4 regions of the Lysinibacillus sp. NPDC094177 genome follow, and region 2 is predicted to be linked to each of the others. Evidence: riboswitches for the same ligand, from Rfam matches in the RefSeq annotation. Region 2 holds a riboswitch; each other region holds the start of a gene.

Region 1 (4,218 bases), on a different contig from region 2:
TATACAAGTATATATAAAACAAAATTATTTCTAGTAAATATTTTAATGGGCATTTCAATGATATTAGGTATAGTTCATCCTCTATTATTCGGTAAATTTATTGATTTTATAACAGTAAAGGATCTTAATAGTGCATCAAACATGATTATCTTTATGGCTATACTTTTTCTTGTTAATCTTTTTTTTAAAATAATCCAAAAGTATTACTTGGCGAAATTTGCATGCTATATACAAATGGATATCAAATTAAAAATGATTAAACGAATAATGAAAATGGACATGGATGAGTATCAATTGAAAGCTAAAGGCGAATTAATGAATAAAATAGAAAATGATACGAAAGCATTTTCAGAAGTGGTATCTGAGTTTTTAAGCATAATAATAGATTTTATTAGCATAATAATAGTAATTGTTATATTGATAAATATTAATATAATTTTAGCATCTATTTTATTCCTATCATGTCCTTTAGCGATCATCATTTTTAAATATTTTGGAAAAAGGATAAGGATGAAGGATACTCACATAAAGAAAGATTTAGATCATTATTTAACCTATTTAGGGGAACTTTTATCGTCTTTTAAATTATATAAATTATTTAATATTGAGATAGAAGGAATAAATAAATATCAACAGAAGAATACCATATTATATAAAAATTCTCTTGAAAAAATGCGCTTAAGTATTAAGTCTGGATCAATTATAGAATTAATAAATTATACTAGTTATTTGGTAATTCTTATTTTAGGAATATATTTTATTTATACAGGAAGTCTAACTATTGGGATTTTAATAGCATTCACGACTTATGCGAATAATTTCAGTCAATCATTTCTAAGGTTTTCGCAATTAAATACATTTTTCCAAGAAGCAATCGTGTCCGTAAATAGAGTGAAAAATTTATTAGAAGATCCTAAAGAAAACATAGGGAATTCGGAAGTATCTATCAATCTAGAACCGATATATTTTTCGAAACAAGGTGAAATTATATTTAGAGATGTCAGCTTTTCACATTCCGAAACATCTTCTTCGGTCCTAGAAAACGTCAATCTTCGAATACCTTTGAGGAAAATAGTACTTATTAAAGGGACAAGTGGATCAGGAAAAACAACGTTGTTAAACATACTATCCGGTTTATACGTTGGCTATCAGGGAGACATATTCATATCTGATACGAATATTAGACACATTCCTAATGATATTTATAAAAAAAAGGTCTGTCTAGTATCACAAGAACATTTTATCATGACGGGGACTATTAAAGAAAATTTGTTAGTAGGAAAACCAAATGCAACTGATGATGAATTAATTAGAATTTGTGAAATGGTTAATATTTATTCATTTATAGAAACATTAGAAGATAATTTTGAAACTGTAATAGGGTACAATGGGCTTGAACTATCGACTGGACAACAACAAAGACTTTCTATAGCGAGATCTCTTCTAAGAGATGCTGATATTTATTTATTCGACGAGATCACTGCTGCACTCGATAAAGAAAATCAAGAAAACATTGAAGTATTACTAAAATATTTAAATAAGGAAAAGCAGAAGACTGTTATATTAGTTACACATAACCCAGTTTTAATAAATGAAGCTGATAAAATTTTTGAAGTTGATAAAAATCAAGTGAAAGAAAGTAAATCTTTTTTTGTATCAACTTCTTGATTATTTAAACTACATAACTACTGAATTTAATATTAATGTGGTATTGAACTTGGGTAAATTTGCAGACACTATAATTATATAATATTGACACTAAAAAAATAATAAAGTAAATTTAAAATAATTGCATAAAAGCATTAGGTGCCCATTGCGGGAGAATAGGGAATAAAGTGAAAAGCTTTAGCGGTCCCACCACTGTAAAAGGGAGTTTCATAGAGAATGCCACTAGCATCGTTCTGGGAAGGTTCTATGAAATGTTGAAATTGAGCCAGGAGACCTGCCTAGCTGCTTCGATTATATAGACGATGGAAAAGTCTGTAGTTTATTTGTTATGGAATAAACTACAGGCTTTTTATTTTTTTCTCTAAAGCATTCTTCGAGTAACAAGGGGCAAAAAAGAAAGGGGAAATTTTCATGCAATTATTACAACAGACGATTCAAAACATTCAAAGTGCTGACAACAAAATGATGGAGAAGGCAAGAGAACGTATAGATGGACTTTGCAAGCCTCCTAGCAGCTTGGGGAAACTGGAGACCCTTGCTGTGCAACTATCAGGAATTACAGGCGAACTATTTCCTGCGATTGATAATAAAGCGATTATTGTCTGTGCCGCGGATCATGGTGTTTGTGATGAAGGGGTAACATCAAATCCACAAAATGTGACGGTCTTTCAAACATTAAATTTTCCTAGAGGAGGAACTGGCGTTTGTGCTATCGCAAAAATCACAGATGCAAAAATTGTCACAGTAGACGTTGGTGTAAAAGAGGATATTCCACATGATGCCGGTGTTATCTTAAAAAAAATTAAATATGGCACGGACAATATGGCAAAAGGTCCTGCTATGTTAAGGGAAGAAGCCATTCAATCTATTGAAGTAGGAATTGAAGTAGCTACGGAAGAAATTAAAAATGGGATAAATGTACTCGGGACAGGTGAAATGGGCATTGGTAATACAACACCGAGTGCTGCAATATTATCGGTTCTACGCGAGTGTCATCCGAATGAAGTGACTGGCTTCGGCGCAGGAGTTGGACCAGGAGGGATAGAACATAAAGTAGATGTCATTCACAATGCTATTACATTAAACAAACCAAATCGTCATGATGCTATTGATATTCTTGCGAAAGTTGGTGGGTTAGAAATAGGTGCTATGGCTGGAGTGATACTTGCTGCTGCCGCACATCGCAAACCTGTTGTTATTGATGGCTTTATTTCTACCATCGCTGCCCTTATTGCATATGAACTCGAACCAAAAGTAAAAGACTATATCATTCCTTCTCATGCCTCTGAAGAACCAGGTGCAAAAATTGCAGCCGAAATGCTTGGGATAGAACCAATGCTGCATATGAATATGCGATTGGGAGAGGGCTCTGGTGCCGCTTTAGCATTTCCTATTTTAGACGCAGCATGCTCCATGATGAAAAATATGGCTACATTAGAAGAATCTATGTTGCTGTTAGAAAAGTAATTTTCACATATTCTTAGGTGCTTAAGGTTGCACGCTGTTGTGATGAATAAGGAATTAAATATAAATAATCAAAACAACAAAACAAGCCCAAATAATTGATATTTGGGCTTGTTATTATGCAGCGATGTAAGGAAACAAGACTATGCTCGATGTAACTTCCGCAACGGTAATCGCCATCTCTTCGTATATGAAAGTATTCTTAGTACTGTGATCGCACCAAATAATACGTATAAAAAGATATCCCCTGAAAATAGTTGAAGTCCAACGATAAGCCCGGCTAATGCTGCCCAAACACCATAGACTTCATCACGGAGGACTAATGGTTGTCGTCTAGCTAATAAATCGCGAACAATTCCACCACCTGACCCTGTTAAGACAGCAGCAACAATAACCGCACTAATAGGCATATCGAGCTTCACAGCATAGAGGGCACCCTGAATAGCGAATGCTGATAATCCAATAGCATCAGTGAAATTGCCCCAGCGATGCCAATGCTGAATGAGTCGATGTGGAAATATGAAAAAAATTGTAATTGCTGCAATAGCAATTTGGAACATCATATCTTGCCCCCACAGTGTTGTTACAGGTAAACCTATTAGTAAGTTTCGTATAGCTCCACCACCGAAAGCAGTTACAATACCGAGTATATATACACCGAATAAATCGTATTCTTCCTCCATTGCAATTATTGCCCCGGAAATAGCGAAGGCAATTGTTCCGATGATACTAAAAACCTCCCAAGCCAACCCTTTCACCCCTTATGTGATTAAATCATTTCATGTTGTAGTAGATTACAAACTTGAAAACTTTAAAGTTACCTTTTTGTATCTAAAAGTTTTGCAAAGAAAAGCATCGACCGAAGTATCAGATACTAAGTATTCTATTATAGTAGGACATACTAGATTTAGTCCGCAATTTAGCTTAGCGCATAATGTAATTAGAAACAATAGCAAGTTTTGCAGGTAAGCTCACAAATTGTTAAGATAAGATTTGAACAAATGTGAAATGGAGAAGAATATAATGACTTTTACAACCAATTTAACTGAAGAAACAATAGCATTAGCTGCTAAAATAGAAGAGAAG
Region 2 (4,218 bases):
TTTTGCAACTTTTTAGTAATTTAACAGAGCGTGACCGTGATATTCAATACAAATCATATGAAGAATTAATGAAAATTATGCAGGAACCAGTTGATTGGACATATTCAGTTTGGGAACAACTTGTTCAGGCACTTACATACAAAAATGGACATGTGCGTGCAAGTGCTGCACAATTTTTATGCGCATTGGCAGCAAAAAGTGATCCTGAAGAAAGGGTTTTGGAGGACTTTTTAAAGATTTGGGCAGTAACGTATGATGAAAAAACAGTAACTGCGAGGCATACTTTGCAGGCAATTTGGAAAATAGGCTTAGCAGGGCAGGTACAAAGAGATTTAGTCGTTTCATATTTGGCGAAAAGATTTCAAATATGCTTAGATGAAAAGCACCCGACATTAATACGCTATGATATTATTGTATCCTTTAAAAAGCTATTCGATGAGACGAAAGACCCGAAGCTACTAAAAATTGCGGAGCGTTTAATTGATGAAGAACAAGATGTTAAATGCAAAAGAAAATATATGAAAGCCATCCATTAAAACTCGTGGAATGGCTATTTTTTTATGAAAATTCTTTCGTTAATAGAGAATTAGTTTATAATATATCCAGGCGTGTTGATTAGGAAAAAATAGGTTTATTATTGACCGATAATAGGATTTTTTTTGATGCCCTTAGCGGAAAATGCTGTCTTCAAAATGGTTAATAACACACCTGATAATATATGAAAAAGTAAAAGGAGTTAAATAATGAGTATTTATAATTATTTAGTAAAGAAGCCAAATGGTGAAATATTATCAATGGAAACTTATCGAGGAAAAACGCTGTTAATTGTTAATACAGCAAACAAGTGCCGTTTTACATATCAATTCGAAGACTTACAAAAAATGTATGGCAAATATGAGAAAGATAATTTTGTTGTATTAGGTTTTCCTTGTGATCAATTTGATAATCAAAATCCTGAAGATGGCGAACAAACTACACAACTTTGTAAAATCAACTATGGTGTAACATTCCCAATTTTTGAATTGGTGCAGGTCAATGGAGATGCGACACACCCATTATTCAATTATTTAAAGCACGAGATAGACTATCGCGAATTCGGCAAGGCAAGTATGCAGGAAAAAATGCTGGCAGAAGCAATTATCCAAATTGCACCTAGTTTTTTAGACGGTCGTAATATTCGCTGGAACTTTACAAAATTTTTAATAGATACAAATGGTAAAACAGTTGCCCGCTTCGAACCTACAGATTCACAGCTTGATATTGAGCGAGCTATTGAAAGAATCTTATAAAACCTTGGATCAATACTAAAATCCGTTTTTGATTAAAAAAGTTGGTCGATGAAAGTATATGGAGGGAGGATTAGACTAAATTTACGGAAAGCTTCCTCCTACATGGAATGTGCAGTCAAGTACATATTGTGAAGAGCCATAACTTTAACTCTCATTGAAATCAGAATAGAGAATGTTTTTGTATAGCTTTGTAGAAAAAGGGCTTACTATTGTTCATATTCATTTGTTTTCCGTTCATTTCAAAGCTATTTTTTCCTATCAATATATGTTAAACTGCTTTACAAGTGAATAATTCTTGCAGAATAAGGGTGCTAAACTATAGCATAATCGGGAATTCGGTGAAAAACCGAAGCTGTTTCCGCAACTGTAAGTACAGGAATCATAAAGATATACCACTGTCGAATTATTTGATGGGAAGGTTTTTTTATGACTCACAACGTGATTGAATAAACTGTACAAGCCAGGAGACCGACCTTTGTTTGAACGTATAGATAACTCTTCGGAAGCTAGGAGAATATGCGGCAAATACATAGGCTATGACGTGTCTATACGACACACTATTTATGTTATTTTCGTTGTTTCCTTAGGAGTGGGAACAGCGTTTTTTTATGTGCACTTATTAATTCACCTGATGAGATCCAAGGGTGTTTATAAAGTAAGAATTTTTCATGAAAGAAAGCGGGGACTTAGATTTGAAAAAAGATGCACGTTTTTCTTGTTATCCATTTATGCGTGAAAAGGCATTAACAGTAGATTTTGAAATTCGAACGGATAGCCTTACAACACATATTGGCGTCGCTTTGACAGCGGTGAAAAAAGAAACGTTAGAGGTAGTAGCGGATGATTTATTAGCCATTTTGCCAATGGCTTACCATGTAAATGGCTCAGTCCGAGGTAAATTAGCGGTAACCGAAGATGATTTAACTTGGCTAAGTAATCGCTATGATTTCTATGTTAGTCATGTTAAGGAAGAAATACAGAACTTTGTATTACCTCAAGGAACAGAGGCTGCCACTGCATTACATTTATGCCGTAGTGAGGCGAAAAAATCATATCGCATTTTGCACAAAGTATCTGAAGAACGAGAAGTACCAGCTATTCTTTTTGATTATTTAGGATTGCTAGCCAATGTTTTTTTTGTAATGGCTGTCTATATGAATCGGCATGCTGGTATTGCCGAAATACCGTTTATTAGTAAGTCATACCCGATGAAAAAGAAAAAGGAGAATCAATGAAATGAAAAAAATGTTTAAACTTCAATGGCTTTCTGTGTTGATGCTGGCACTTGTATTAGTTGGCTGTGGTGCGAAAGAGGATACTAATAAAGATGCTGTTTCTAAGGAAAATCAACAAGTAGAGAAAACTAGCTATAAAGTTAAGGATGACCGTGGCGTAGAAGTAGAGTTTGATGCCGTACCTAAAACTATTGTTTCATTACAGCCGAGTAATACAGAAATTTTATTTGCTTTAGGTGTGGGTGATAAAATCGTTGGTGCAACTGAGTATGATTCGTATCCAGAAGAAGCTCAAAAAATTGAGCGTGTTTCTGATACTGTAAAATTCAATAGTGAGCGTATTTTAGCGTTAAAGCCAGATGTCGTTATTGCTTATACGACTGGAGGCGATGATGAAAATTTAAATGCCTTAAAAGGTCTCGAAGCTGCCGGTATTAAAGTGTTTGCCATTCAATCAGCTAAATCATTTGATGATGTTTACGGGGATATCCAACAAATCGCAACGGTAATGGGAATCAAAGATAAAGGCGACAAGTTAGATAAAGATATTAAAGCTAAAATTGCGGAAGTCCAAGCGAAAGTCAAAGATGTGAAAGAACCGAAAAATATCTACTTAGAAATTAGTCCAAAGCCAGACTTATATACACCAGGTTCTGGTACGTTCCAACAAGAGATTTTAAATGCTGCAAATGTAAAGAACGTTTTTGCTGATCTCCAAAACTGGGCAAAGGTATCTGAGGAAGATGTCATTGCGAAAAACCCAGAAGTCATCTTAACAACAGTAAACTATGTGAAAGACCCAGCGGCAGAAATCCTTTCTCGTGATGGATGGAATTCAATCACTGCCATTCAAAATAAAGCAGTTTACTATATAGATACTGATATTTCGAACCGCCCAGGTCCACGTATTGGCGAAGCTGTTGAGTTAATAGCAAAAGCCGCATACCCTGAGTTATTTAAATAGTCTATATGGAAAAATAGAATTTTGGAGCTGTCCTTTAAAGGGCAGCTTTTTTAACTAGGTAATTACTCTGGTAGTGTGAACACTTCACTGTGAAGATTCCTTGACCCCGCTCCGCTTGGAAGGAAAAGTGATCGGGAAGAGTGGATAACTGCTCTACTTCGGTGAGAGTGAGAGGTGATCAGATAATATGGCCACCCGCTCCGCTCCGACAAAGAAGCGCTCAAATAAATACCTTTAAAGCTCTAAGTAGTGATGACATTTCCTAGTGTGAATATTGGTATTATATCGAATTGTTCTATAAAATAGAGATAAGAATGCTTGCTAACAGAGGGAGGTGCAGTGAGTGAAACAGTTTGATATGAAGATTATTCCGTTTGAGGCAGTCTATAATTTCCGTGATATGGGTGGTTATAAGTCGAGAGATGGGCGTGCTGTTAAGAATGGTTTGATTTATCGTTCAGCAGCGCTTGGTAAAATGACGAAAGCAGATAAGGAGCTTTTTGAAACACTAGGTGTGAAAACAATTTTTGATTATCGAGACAACCATGAGGCTCAAACTAATCCTAATCCGGTATTCCCGTATGCCAAGAATATTCAAATACCAGCAAAGGGAAATCATGCTTTTGAGATGCCTACAAATACTGGTGGGAAAGATTTTTATAAGGTTGTAAGCCCAGAGATATTCCGAGAATTTTACGCACAAATGCCTTTTAATAATGCCTCGTTCAAG
Region 3 (4,218 bases), on a different contig from region 2:
CAAGGGATAACGTCATTTTTTCTAGCGGATGAACAGTCGCTAGTTTGTTCATATAAGCATACTTATCAATGAGTAACATAGCGTTTAACCTTCTTTATGTTTGCCGCGCATTAAGCCGATGAAATAGCCGATAAATCCAGCGCCAATAGCAGCTTGTAGTGCGAATAATAAGCTTTCAATTTCACCACTTGGTGGCTCCCATAAGCTTTCAAACCATGGCTCGTAGCTTGCATCTATTTCACTAATCGCTGCTTCCGCTTCGCCATCAGCACCTCCGAATTCTGCACCTTTTTGAATAAATAGGGGAACGATTGCTAGTAACACAACAATTGCTAAGAGCAGTAAGTTTTTTTTCATGTTAGTGAGCCTCCTTTGCTGAAAAAACACGTAAAGCTTTTAATTCACTGACATTGTATTTTTTCAGGAAGTTCATAACGATCACTGTTAAAATTCCTTCACTAACAGCAAGAGGAATTTGCGTTAATGCAAAAATACCAGCAAACTTTGTGAATGAAGCCATAAAGCCTCCGACCTCAGAAGGGAAGGCAAGTGCTAATTGTACAGAAGTGACAACATATGTACCTAAATCACCAAGCATCGCTGCTAAGAATACAGCTACTGAAAATGATAACCCCATTTTTTGAGAGCCCTTAAAAACATAATAAGCAATAATAGGACCAGCAATTGCCATAGAAAAGGCATTAGCACCTAAAGTTGTAAGTCCACCATGAGCTAAAAGTAAAGCTTGGAATAATAATACGATTGTCCCGATAACACTCATCGCTAATGGTCCAAAAAGAACTGTCCCAAGCCCAACTCCTGTTGGGTGTGAGCAACTTCCTGTTACAGAAGGTATTTTTAAAGCTGATAGCACAAAGGCAAAGGCACCCGAAAGACCTAATATCATTTTTGTTTCAGGATTTTCATCAATTGTTTTTCGAATAGAACGTAATCCTAAAATAATAAATGGAATTGATACGACCCACCAAAAAATTGCCCATTCGATTGGCAAAAAGCCCTCCATAATATGCATCGCAAATGCACGATCTGGCACGAATAAAAATGCCAATAAGAAATAACTAAGCTTCCAACCTGAGAGTTTCAAAAATCTCTCCTCCTCACATTAAAATTATTCGAATTAGTATGCGATCAATATAATTTCGCCTTGGCGTAATTGCGTCCGAATTTTGAATTGTGCAAGCACAATTCATTCCTTTCAAAATCCGTGACATCCGCCGGAGTTTTTTTCATTCAGTAGGTGTTTTGGTCCAGTTGGAACCATATCTGTACTCATCTACTACCTTGAGATGGAGTCTCTTCTGAATGAAAAAAAGCACTTCTCCCTTTGGGGGAAAAGTGCATAGCTAAAAAAGTAAATAAGTTCTAATCTGCTAAGCCGCACACCCATCCTCGTAGGTTGAAACGATCACATATTTTTCGGCAGGTCTCCTGGCTTTAGTTCAACGTTTTATAGGCCTTCCCATCCTTTGGACAGTGACATTATCTATAAAACTCCCTAGTACAGTGGCGGGACCGCGCCGGATTTGAACCGGCTTCCCTTTTAAGCGAAATGCTGAACAATTCGCACCGAAAAAAGATGAAGTTGTGAGATTTCACGACAAAGTGTAACATGGTTTTCCATAAATATGCTATACTTTTTGTGAAAAAATTTTTAATTTAGTCTCTATGTCGAAAATTCGGATAAATAGAAAATGGATGTCACATTTTTCTAAAAATAATTAATAAAAATGTCACAAATTAAGAAAGAAATATTGAAATTTTAAAAAAATAAGCTATGATAGAAACAGTTTTATCAAAATCAATTATGCCGCCGCATAATTGCGTCCGGAATCGGCTTTGTGCTTAGGCCTGCGTGATGCAGGTCAGTTAGCCGTTATCGCATGGATGCGATGATCTTAGGCTAACATCCTTTATTGAACTCCTTTCCGATTTTGTGACATCCGCCGGAGGCTTTAACTTCTTTCAGCGGATGTTTGGATACTTGCTGAAAGAAGTTAAAACTAAATTCATATAAAACGTCCATAAGTGCTTGAATATTTTCAAGATAATAGGGAATTCGGTGAAAATCCGATACAGCCCCCGCTACTGTAATAGCTGATGAAATCGCAAAGGCCACCATATAAAAAATGGGAAGGTGCGAAAGTAAAAAGAAGCTTAAGTCAGGAAACCTGCTTATGTGATGCTGCATGCAAACTTTTCGGAGGGAGAAGTTGAAGCGAAAGCGAGTACCCTTATATATTCGTTTTTAATTGGCTTCTACTAAACCTTTACTCTTCGTCTAGAGTAAAGGTTTTTCTTTTTCCTAAAAGCAAATGAGGGGAGAACGACTATGACAACTTGGAATTTAGAGGGGATGAAAACACATCTTTTTATTTGTAATGGTAGTAGCTGTATGAAAAAAGATGCGGAGGACATTACACAGGCAATCCGTGATGAAATACAGTTGCTGGCACTTGATAAAGAAATACATACAACGAGGACTCGATGTAATGGTAGGTGTAAGGATGCTTGTGTTGTCATTGCTTATCCTCAGGGGAATTGGTATCGCGTGCCGACAACGGAGCATGCGAAGGCACTTGTGCAAGATTTAAATCATGAATCGTTACATAATGAGCATGTCTTTACATTGCGTGAAGGTTCGTTACAACGTACAGCACAGACAACAGCCATAAAAGGTATTGAAAAGGTGAAAGAGGGGTAACAAAATGGCGCAAAAAGGTAAGATTTTCGTAGTTGGCTTTGGGCCTGGAGATTTTAAACATATTACGAATCGTGCTGTGGAGGCACTACAACAAAGTGATATGATCATAGGCTATAAAACTTATGTTGAACTTATTCAGGATTTAGTTAGCGCAAAGTCGATTATTAGTACTGGTATGACAGAGGAAGTTTCGCGAGCACAGGAAGCTGTGCGTCAAGCGGAGGCTGGAAGTGTTGTATCGGTTATTTCCAGCGGTGATGCTGGTGTATATGGAATGGCAGGATTAGTGTATGAGGTTTTAATCGAGCTAGGTTGGACGGAAGCAACTGGTGTCGAGGTAGAAATTGTTCCAGGTATTTCTGCTATTAATTCGTGTGCAAGTTTACTAGGTGCTCCGATTATGCATGACGCCTGTACCATTAGTTTAAGTGATCACTTAACGCCTTGGAATTTAATTGCAAAGCGAGTAGAAGCGGCAGCAATGGCGGATTTTGTTATTGCTCTTTATAACCCCAAAAGTGGGCGACGTACGAGACAAATCGTTGAGGCACAACGAATTTTATTAGAATATCGTTCACCTGATACGCCGGTTGGACTAGTGAAAAGCGCGTATCGTGACCGTCAGGAAATTACGATGACGACTTTAGCAGAAATGCTTGAACATGATATCGGCATGTTAACTACAGTTATTATCGGGAATTCAACAACATTCTTCTACGACAATAAAATGATTACACCACGTGGTTATCAGCGTAAATATACACTCGGTGAAGAAAAACAACCGTTACGACCACATCAACGACTTAAGGAAGAAAATGAACCATGGGCAATGAATCAAGAAACAGGAGCAGCGCGTAATGATTTTGCGACTGATCCTAATGCCAATCGTATTAAGCCCAGTTTAGCTATTACACCACAACCAAAGCCTAAAAAATCGTCACTTGAATTGGCGACAGCTGCTCTTGCAATGGTGAAGGGAACGAGCGCTGTGAAAGTAACACCTAAGCTCGTTCAACAAAAAATCGAATCCGTTTTTGAATTAGCTGTTAGTCCAGGAGTAGCCAATAAGTTTTTTACTCCTCAACAAATGATGACGTTAGCTGAGGTAGTTGGTGAGGAAGGAACGATGGAGTATACACCTGACCATCAAATTCATTTGAAAATTCCAACGTCTGAACCTGAAGAGATTACCGCAAAGCTTCGTGAAGTTGGCTTTTTACTAGCACCACTTGGCGACGTGTTATCGTTAAAGGCTTGTGACTTCTGTTACGGAGAAAAGTACGATTCGATTCCGTATGCGGAAGAGATTCAAGCAAAGCTCGGTGGTATGTCGTTACCGAAAACATTAAATATTGGCTTTAACGGCTGCGGTATGGCGTGTTATCGAGCGGTATTCGATGATATTGGAATTGTTTATCGTAAAAGTAAATTTGATGTTTTTATTGGTGCTAAGCCGGTTGGTCGTACAGCACATGCGGCCCAGCCAGTTGTTGAGG
Region 4 (4,218 bases), on a different contig from region 2:
GCAACCAAGCCCTACTGAATGCATTAATTTATTTGCTTTTGCAACAGATGGTACATTCTTAATGTGCGTCATTTGCGACACATTTGTTAATAAGTGCATGGCTGTATCGATTAATGTTTCGAAATCGTTTACTTTACTTGCTGCATGGATATCAATTGACCCTAAGTTACACGATACATCTAACCCATATTCATTCGGTTCATCTTGGTTAGTAATGATACTTGTTTCTTGAACTTGCAAGATTTCTGTACATAAATTTGACATTTTTACACGACCGATATTTTTGAGCGGATGCACTTTATTGACATTATCATCAAAAATTTCAAACGGATAGCCCGATTCAAATTGCGCTTTTTTAACCTCTGTATAGAGTTTACGTGCATTCAAACGTTTAATTTTACGGATATTCGGATTATCTAGAAGTTCATAGTACATATCTGATATTGAAATTTCAGACATACGTCTGCCATATTCTTTAAAAATATCGTATGGACTAAACAATACAATATCTTTATCACGTTTCATAAGATCGAAGAAAATACTTGGTATAATAATTCCTGTTGACAGTGTTGCGAGGCGAATTTTATCATCAGCATTTGGTTTTTTTGATGAAATGAAATTTTCTATGTCTGCATGGAAAATATTTAAGTAGACAACGCCCGAGCCATTTCGTTGTCCTAGTTGATTTGAATAACTGAAAGAGTTTTCCAACAGCTTCGCTACTGGGATTACACCACTTGCACGATTTAATATCTCTTTAATTGGATCACCTAAAGGGCGTAAATCCGTTAAGTTTACCCCAACTCCACCACCAAGACGTGATAGCTCCAAACAATAACCAATATTTTCGGCAATACTATTCATGGAGTCATCCATTGATAATTTAAAGCAGCTTACTAATTCGCCACGGGCTTTCTTTCCACTATTCAATGCTGTTGGTGTTGCAGGCTGATACGCTTCCATCATCGCTTCGATAGAACGCTCTGCTAGAACGGTATCCCCTTGTGCTAAATATAAAGCAATAATGACAATACGATCCTCATATTTTTCTAAAATTTCTTCCCCATCACGACTTTTCATTGCATAGCTATCGTAAAACTTGCTCGCACTCATAAAAGATGGAAAACGGAAATTATAATCATATGCTTTCTTGTACAGCTTTTTAATAAATTCCATCTCGTACATATCGATAAATGCTTTCTCATAGTAGCCCTCATCGACTAAATAGCGGATTTTTTCCTCGATATCAATAAAGTAACGTAAACGCACGTTAACATATTCTAAAAAATAGCGGCGCGTTGCTTCACGATCCTTTTCTAACTCTAGTAGACCAGTTGTACTATAACGATTCAGTACGTCATTATTAAGCTTTAAATATGTTTTCATCCCATTACCCTCGTTTCATAAAACGTTTGTATTGCTTCATAATCTGCTTGATTTCCTCTTAAATCTAGTTTCCGCACTAAGGGCACATGATAAGTAGCAGCAATTTTCTCACCGGCAGCGCCAAAAACATTATGCCCGAAATTACTATTGCCACTGGCAACTACACCCTTACAAAATTTCCTGTTGTTTTCTAAAAAACATGACACTTTTGAAGGGACATCACCTAATCCATCTGTGTAGGTGATTAAAAGGTAGGGCTCATTCAACACTAACCCATCAGAGAGTTCAATAGATTCCGCTGTTAATTTAGAAACAACATTCCGGACATTGCCTGTACGACTAGCATAAACAATCATATTGCAATCATCTCTATATGAGAAACAATCTCCTTAACATCTCCTATAAATGTTTCATTAATTTCTAAAACAGGCACACTTAAAAAACCTGCGTCAATAATTGTTTGCTTAGCTTGTTCATCGTGATCAATGTTTACAATTTCTGCTTCAAGTCCTACACGTTGTAATTCAGATTTTACCCAAAGGCATTTTGGACAGATTGTTTTCGTATAAAGTTTCATATATATCCCTCTTTTCATAAAATAAAAAAGCTATCCCTTCGAGAGAGATAGCCTAAATGGAAACGTTAAAATACAAAAAAAACACATACGTTCCCATCTCTTAATCCCCGAAGAAATGATCAATTTGTTTTATATAGGCAGGTCTCCTGGCTTTGCTTCATTCTCTGATTTCCTTCCCATGCGAATGCACAGTGGCTAATATCATCGTCAGCTTCACAGTTGCGGGGACAGCGTCGGTATTGCACCGAACTTCTCTATTAAACTACATATAGTAGTACCTTTATAAAACGAACACAATATATTGTTGTTCAATAGAACTAAGTGTACCATCCTTCAAATAAAAAGTAAATCTAGATTAGAAACTTCTTTAATATGAGATTATTCAATATTTTCTTTCACACTCTCAAAATATGATCTTAACAAATAATTAGCTGCAATAGACGACTTATTTAAAAAATTTCTAAAAAATATGAAGTTAAATATATTCGCTATTTTACATTTACCTAAATGCAGTATCTTGTTTATCAATCAGGATTATCTCATTCCATCTAATTAAGAACTCTAATTTAATGTAACACTTATGTAAAAATTAATTTCTGAGGTGAATCAAATGTATTGTAACAGTCTAATAAAACCTTAAAGTTCCATCTATTAAGTCGTAATCAACAATTAGATCAATCGTAGATACAAAGTTATTATTTGAACTCCTTACATTAAAACAGTCCATATTCCAAAGAATAATAGACTGTTTTACCACTTCAATTTTTAAATGAAATCTACCGTACAATTATTCCATTCCTACAAATAAAATAATTCCTTAAAAAATTCAGAGCTGAATTTACTTTAAACTAAGGATTATATTTTGATAATAGTTTATATAATTAATAGCAATTTTAAAAGATTATTATCTCTATTATAATCTCTAAAACTATCATAGACTCCTTTTACTTTACCATTTATTGAATTACAAAAGAAACTATGAACTTCTGGATCCTCTAATTATTCAATTTTCCATTTGTAACATATTAGAAAAAACATTTCTAATCCAGGCATTTTCTTTACTTTATTAAGCAATGTCATTCTATAGTCAAATGCCAAGTTGTTTCATTTTGCATTCCATTTAAATGTTCACTTCTTTTATATTTTTTGCATCTATAATCACTTTATAAAGTCTGATCATCATTATTACTTATTGACCCTACCAGCTCACGTTTTATATTCAAATAGGCATAAGTAATATTCTTATTATTATCCGTATTTTCTTGAATTAACTCTTTTACATAATTCTGCAATGAAATAAAATTTTCATTATATAGGTTGTTCATAATTTGCTGTCTTAACTGATTCTCATAATACGAGATTGAATGTGATGTCATCTAGTTCACTCCTATTTAGTCCATAAAAAAACATCTTTCCATTATGATTTCATGTTTTCGCAAAGCAAACTATTGCCGCAATACTGGTTGGTGTAAGTAAAATGTGTAACGGTACTAACTTCGTCCATTAGTGTTGTTTTTAACAGTTTGATTTATGCCCTCACAAAGCTTTTGTCGATCATTCTAATTATTTCTATTATCGTTGCAATGAGTATGGTCATGATGACTTCTAGTATGCTTTAAAGTTGATTAAAAATACATCACTAAACCCATTTTATACGAAAAATAAAAGAATCCATTTTGAAAAAAGATTAATCAAAATGGATTCTTCTCTAGCAGATATTTATTTTAGGTCTCCATAAAAGGTTTGATTATTTTAGCAACGTTCTTCAACTAAAGCATCAAATAGTTTAATGAGCAAATTTACTAATTATACCTTCAGTTCTTCATATTTAACTACAGAGATATAGTTTTTGTTGCAACTGTTTGTTGAAATGCCTGATCATGCTCAACAAAAACCATTGTGGGATTAAATTTTTGAATAAGCTCTTCAATCTGCATGCGCGAATAAATATCAACGAAATTTAACGGTTCGTCCCAAATATATAAATGAGCTTTTTCACATAAACTTTTGGCTATAAGCAATTTTTTCTTTTGTCCGCCGGAATAATGAGCTATATCTTTCTCAAATTGAATTCGCTCAAAATCCATCTTACGTAGGATGGATTTAAATAACGTTTCATCGATCTCATGCTCTTCGATAAAGTCCGATAATAGTCCCTTCAAATGAGAAGTATCTTGTTGGACATAGGAAATAATGAGGCCAGAACCTACATTCAGCGTGCCTGTATGCTGGATCAGATTTCCTAAAATTAGTTT

Evidence for each region. A riboswitch is a leader RNA that binds a small molecule or an ion and turns the genes downstream of it on or off. The one in region 2 is predicted to bind cobalamin.
Region 1: it holds a riboswitch for cobalamin, as region 2 does, so the genes downstream of both, cobT (nicotinate-nucleotide--dimethylbenzimidazole phosphoribosyltransferase) here and ACQKNC_RS12040 (ATP:cob(I)alamin adenosyltransferase) in region 2, are expected to answer to the same signal.
Region 3: it holds a riboswitch for cobalamin, as region 2 does, so the genes downstream of both, ACQKNC_RS00750 ((2Fe-2S) ferredoxin domain-containing protein) here and ACQKNC_RS12040 (ATP:cob(I)alamin adenosyltransferase) in region 2, are expected to answer to the same signal.
Region 4: it holds a riboswitch for cobalamin, as region 2 does, so the genes downstream of both, ACQKNC_RS13650 (glutaredoxin family protein) here and ACQKNC_RS12040 (ATP:cob(I)alamin adenosyltransferase) in region 2, are expected to answer to the same signal.

Annotation. Positions count from the first base shown of each region.
Region 1 covers NZ_JBNNTW010000002.1:483,530-487,747, forward strand. The annotation lists gene ACQKNC_RS05820 (ABC transporter ATP-binding protein) at 1-1,668, shown strand, start outside; cobalamin riboswitch at 1,788-1,964, shown strand; gene cobT (nicotinate-nucleotide--dimethylbenzimidazole phosphoribosyltransferase) at 2,080-3,135, shown strand; gene ACQKNC_RS05830 (trimeric intracellular cation channel family protein) at 3,276-3,881, opposite strand; gene ACQKNC_RS05835 (aminotransferase class I/II-fold pyridoxal phosphate-dependent enzyme) at 4,156-4,218, shown strand, end outside.
Region 2 covers NZ_JBNNTW010000006.1:86,020-90,237, reverse strand. The annotation lists gene ACQKNC_RS12050 (hypothetical protein) at 1-536, shown strand, start outside; gene ACQKNC_RS12045 (glutathione peroxidase) at 744-1,289, shown strand; cobalamin riboswitch at 1,578-1,780, shown strand; gene ACQKNC_RS12040 (ATP:cob(I)alamin adenosyltransferase) at 1,982-2,524, shown strand; gene ACQKNC_RS12035 (helical backbone metal receptor) at 2,526-3,488, shown strand; gene ACQKNC_RS12030 (tyrosine-protein phosphatase) at 3,832-4,218, shown strand, end outside.
Region 3 covers NZ_JBNNTW010000001.1:148,261-152,478, reverse strand. The annotation lists gene cbiQ (cobalt ECF transporter T component CbiQ) at 1-79, opposite strand, end outside; gene ACQKNC_RS00760 (energy-coupling factor ABC transporter substrate-binding protein) at 85-357, opposite strand; gene ACQKNC_RS00755 (energy-coupling factor ABC transporter permease) at 359-1,105, opposite strand; cobalamin riboswitch at 1,423-1,607, opposite strand; cobalamin riboswitch at 2,028-2,212, shown strand; gene ACQKNC_RS00750 ((2Fe-2S) ferredoxin domain-containing protein) at 2,351-2,722, shown strand; gene cobJ (precorrin-3B C(17)-methyltransferase) at 2,727-4,218, shown strand, end outside.
Region 4 covers NZ_JBNNTW010000007.1:154,027-158,244, reverse strand. The annotation lists gene nrdE (class 1b ribonucleoside-diphosphate reductase subunit alpha) at 1-1,386, opposite strand, end outside; gene nrdI (class Ib ribonucleoside-diphosphate reductase assembly flavoprotein NrdI) at 1,383-1,742, opposite strand; gene ACQKNC_RS13650 (glutaredoxin family protein) at 1,739-1,963, opposite strand; cobalamin riboswitch at 2,083-2,260, opposite strand; gene ACQKNC_RS13645 (hypothetical protein) at 3,127-3,339, opposite strand; gene ACQKNC_RS13640 (Lsa family ABC-F type ribosomal protection protein) at 3,796-4,218, opposite strand, start outside.